Regions from separate parts of the Neobacillus sp. D3-1R genome, predicted to be linked through region 2. Evidence: predicted binding sites of a transcription regulator. Region 2 holds the regulator's gene; the other holds the start of a gene.
What was found. The regulator CtsR, encoded in region 2, represses protease genes until heat stress. The targets are predictions, from matches to a motif close to ATGGTCAATAAAGGTCAAACA.

Region 1: the regulator CtsR is predicted to act here: its motif matches at 956-976, upstream of clpP (ATP-dependent Clp endopeptidase proteolytic subunit ClpP).

What each region holds. Positions count from the first base shown of each region.
Region 1 is NZ_CP197471.1:3,761,209-3,763,682, reverse strand. Features, by position in the region: gene clpP (ATP-dependent Clp endopeptidase proteolytic subunit ClpP) at 291-902, opposite strand; tRNA gene ACSBPO_RS19310 (tRNA-Arg) at 1,148-1,219, shown strand; gene ACSBPO_RS19305 (helix-turn-helix domain-containing protein) at 1,262-1,477, opposite strand; gene rpoN (RNA polymerase factor sigma-54) at 1,581-2,474, shown strand, end outside.
Region 2 is NZ_CP197471.1:4,573,336-4,575,809, reverse strand. Features, by position in the region: gene ACSBPO_RS23025 (protein arginine kinase) at 1-357, opposite strand, end outside; gene ACSBPO_RS23020 (UvrB/UvrC motif-containing protein) at 360-911, opposite strand; gene ACSBPO_RS23015 (CtsR family transcriptional regulator) at 929-1,390, opposite strand; rRNA gene rrf (5S ribosomal RNA) at 1,730-1,845, opposite strand; rRNA gene ACSBPO_RS23005 (23S ribosomal RNA) at 1,964-2,474, opposite strand, start outside.

The DNA.
Region 1 (2,474 bases), 810 kb from region 2:
TGTGTCCGATAACTCTTCCAAAATAGCATAATTGACACAAATAGCGTACTCAGTGTCCTATAAAAAATAGAGATAAATTTATCGGACCTACCATCCGTTATTATTAAAATATGGGTGTTTTCTCACTCGTATAGGACGCACGATCCGCTATCGAGTCGAAGGTGCCTATTTTTGTGCAATTACAAGTCAATTGTGAAAACCATTGTTTTTTAATAATTTGTACTCCGAAACTAACTTTTCTTATAGAAACAAAAAAGGGACTAGGCAGAAGCCTTAGTCCCTATACTATATTATTTCTCAGTTTTTTTCTTATCAACTAATTCGTTACGTGTAATGATATGGTCAATTAAACCATATTCTTTTGCTACTTCAGCGGTCATGAAATTATCGCGGTCAGTATCCTTTGCGATCGTTTCCATTGGTTGACCTGTACGCTCAGCTAAAATACCGTTTAACTTATCACGTAAGAAAAGAATACGCTTCGCTGCGATTTCAATTTCAGTCGCTTGACCTTGTGCTCCGCCAAGTGGTTGGTGAATCATCACTTCAGCGTTTGGTAATGCATAACGTTTACCTTTTTCACCAGCCGCAAGTAAGAAAGCACCCATGGATGCTGCCATACCGATACAAATGGTTTGAACATTTGGCTTAATAAATTGCATCGTGTCATAAATCGCCATACCAGCAGTAATGCTTCCGCCAGGACTGTTAATGTAAAGGGATATATCTTTTTCAGGATTATCTGCTTCTAGGAAAAGTAATTGGGCTACGATACTGTTTGCAACATGATCATCAATAGCGCTTCCTAACATGATAATACGGTCTTTTAAAAGACGAGAGTAAATATCATAGGCTCTTTCGCCACGATTGGTTTGCTCAATAACTGTAGGTATCAAATTCATCTTTTATTTCCTCCTTTAAAATAAGAGTAGTTATGTATTGTTATCATACACTGATGGTCAATTAAGGTCAAACAATTCGAATCTTTAAAATGATGATTTCGTTCGACAACTTTCATAACCGAAAAATCCTTTATCCATCATACCCTAAAAATAGTTGTTTTAATCAACGTAGATTTAGCTTCGAACCCTGTTTCTTCTTGCAAAGAGGGTAAACCTCTTATATAATAGGAAAGCGACTGTTATATGTCCTCGTGGTGTAACGGATAGCACGTAAGATTCCGGTTCTTAAAATGGGGGTTCGATTCCCTCCGAGGGCGTTCCAACCAGCCTCTATGCATTTATCATAGAGGCGTTTTTAATTAATACCTTATTATTTTATATATTTCATTTAAATCGGTTATCTTTAAAGCGAAAGCAATCTCAGCTATTTCTTCGAGGTAAATTTTTTCATTTTCTTCTTTTAATATTCTTTTGATTTTAGTTAACGTGATTCCGGTCATCTCAACTAATTGTTCTTCGGTTATATTTCTCTCTTTTAAAATGCGACTAAGTCTAGATTCCAATCTAACTCCCACTAATAACACCCCCGATCATTTTATTTATGTAAACCCTTCCAATTTCTTCCCATTCACCAATTCCATTCAATATTGTAAAATAAGGGTTGGGGGTGAGGGTAGAATGAATTTTAAACAGGGGCTATTTCAACAACAAAGCTTAAAATTAACGATGACACAAGAGCTTTCCCAAGCGATTGCGTTGTTGCAATATTCTACACAAGAACTCACCGAATTTCTAGAAAACAAAGCGTTGGAAAATCCATTTATTCAAATAGAACCGGCAATAGTTCCTGTTAATCCCCTTAAAGAACGAAAGAAAAAGACCAAAACGCAAAATTCGATCCAAACCATTGAACAAAATTGGTTGGAACAATTGGGTGACACTAAAAAGTCCATTGTGGACCACTTAATGTCACAAATACCACTAATTGATGAGATTAAACCTCTAAGGCCATTCCTTGAAAAATTCATTTATTATATCGATGAAAATGGTTACCTATTGGAGGATGCTGTACAGATAGATCTCCCACAAGCGTACAAGGAAAAATGCTTGATGATTCTTCAAGCGATGGAGCCTGCTGGGATAGCAGCGCGATCCTTGCAAGAGTGTTTGTTGCTTCAATTAAAAAGGATGCCCACACCCCATTCTTTAGCCGTCACTCTTGTAGAATTCCATTTTGAACCCTTTGCGGAAAAGAAATGGAAGGAACTTGCCAAAGAACTAAAGGTAAGTTTAACTGAGATTCAATCAGCTTTTGACCTTATTATAACATTGGACCCCAAACCAGGGGCTGCTTATAAAACGGACCATACGGCCTTTATCGTTCCAGATATCGTTGTCAGCTGGGATGGTAAAGAATACATGATTACCGTGTTTGACGAACAACTTCCAAAGATTTCTTTTAACGAGACATACTATCAACAATATGCCAATGACGTTGATAAGAATGTTGCTCACTATATCGATCATCAAGTGCAAAATTATCATTGGCTAATGAGCAGTCTGGAACAAAGA
Region 2 (2,474 bases):
TAACATAATGCTGATTTCTTCATTTGCAGAAAGAAGGCATGCACCATGCGCCGAATCCTCAGCCAAATGAGGGCTAATTAAATGTTTCTCTACTAATACCCTCTTTTGAAGAGGTTGAAGCTCATTCATCTTTAATAGTTCAAAAGGGACAAGCTTTTGAAAATCTGAACGTTGAACCATTTCTTCCATTGTTTGAATAATAGCTGCAGCTTCTTCATTTGTTGCCAATGTCGGAAACTTATAATCTTGAATGTTTCGGGCAAGTCGTATACGGGAACTTAATACAATATCAGAATCTGGACCTTCTGAACTCATCCAAGAACTGACTGCCTGATTTAAAAAGCGCTCAAGTGACACAATTATTCGCCTCCTTCATGAGCATCATTTAGATTTTTTTCGAGAGAACGAATTTCATCGCGAATAATAGCTGCATTTTCAAACTCTTCTTTAGAGATTAATTCTTTCAAACGTAACTTTTTCTCCTCTAGATCTTTTTTTAATCGTAAATTACCGCCAACTTTTTTAGGAATTTTTCCATTGTGTGTCCAATTGCCACTATGAAGTCTTCTTAAAATTGGTTTTAATTGGTCTTTAAAAGCATGATAGCAATTAGAACAACCAAATCTCCCTACTTTTACGAATTGAGGAAATGTCATATGACATTGGTTACATTGCAAAATCTCCTCTTGATGAAAAGCATCTTGTTTAGGTTGAGGGAAAGAATGTTCTACATTGAATAGTCCTGCTAACAGATTATGAATTGGAAAGGCGGATGTACCACCATTCATCATAAACATCTCACCCTTTTCCTGGGCACATTTTTCACAAAGATGCGTTTCTGTTTTTTCCCCATTCATGATTTTTGTAAAATGTAGGGTGGCTGGTCTTTGATTACATTCCTGACAAATCATGTTTTCACCCACTTACCTTATTTATATTTTAAAGTCGTTAACATGGCTTTTAACATTCGTGCACGCAATTCGTCGCGATAAGGAAGATCAATATATAATACAGAACGGTCAATCACACTTAACATGATTTTAGCTTCTCGATTATTAATAACCTCTTCCCCTACAAGGCGGTAAATGACATCCTCTGCACTACTTTGGCTAATTCGATTCCCAAATAGAGATAATAACTGATCAATGAGATGCGCATGATCATCTGTTTGAACCTTCATGATTCGAATATATCCGCCGCCTCCGCGTTTACTTTCTACGATATATCCTCTTTCAATTGTAAAACGGGTATTTATAACATAATTGATTTGGGATGGGACACATTGAAATTTATCTGCTATCTCACTACGTTTGATTTCGACTAAGTCAGAATCACTAATATCTAATACTTGCTTCAGATAATTCTCAATGATGTCAGATATATTCCTCATCTAACCACCTCCTAATCTGACTTTGACTATATTTGACTATAATTATACATGAAAGAATAAAAAAAATTCAACTGACAGTAATCCACATTCACTTATTTTCCCCAAAAATAGCCAAACCAAAACCTAGTTTAGGAAATTCCCGTTTAAAAAAGAGAAAGTAATGATGGATTGATAATTGATGAAGTTCATAAAAATCAAAAGCCCATCATAATCAGGATGATGGGCAATCTTTCTAGGATATTATTTTGACTGAATATGGAGTGTATCTGCCTCTTTTAAGCATAAATCCAAAGCCTTTGAAACACAAAAAAAACAACCCAGTTGGGTTGTTCTTTAGTTGCCTGGCGACGTCCTACTCTCACAGGAGGAATCCTCCAACTACCATCGGCGCTGAGAAGCTTAACTTCCGTGTTCGGTATGGGAACGGGTGTGACCTTCTCGCCATCGCCACCAGACTGTATTTTGTTGAGGTAAACTCTTTTCACTTACGTGAAAAAGTCTTGTTCCCTCAAAACTAGATAATGTATTAGAAGAAGTAAAAACAGGTTTGCCTTATTTGGATATCCAAATGTTTTGGTTAAGTCCTCGAACGATTAGTATCAGTCAGCTCCACACGTCACCGCGCTTCCACCTCTGACCTATCAACCTGATCATCTTTCAGGGTTCTTACTAGCTTACGCTATGGGAAATCTCATCTTGAGGGGGGCTTCATGCTTAGATGCTTTCAGCACTTATCCCGTCCGCACATAGCTACCCAGCGATGCCTTTGGCAAGACAACTGGTACACCAGCGGTGCGTCCATCCCGGTCCTCTCGTACTAAGGACAGCTCCTCTCAAATTTCCTACGCCCACGACGGATAGGGACCGAACTGTCTCACGACGTTCTGAACCCAGCTCGCGTACCGCTTTAATGGGCGAACAGCCCAACCCTTGGGACCGACTACAGCCCCAGGATGCGATGAGCCGACATCGAGGTGCCAAACCTCCCCGTCGATGTGGACTCTTGGGGGAGATAAGCCTGTTATCCCCGGGGTAGCTTTTATCCGTTGAGCGATGGCCCTTCCATGCGGAACCACCGGATCAC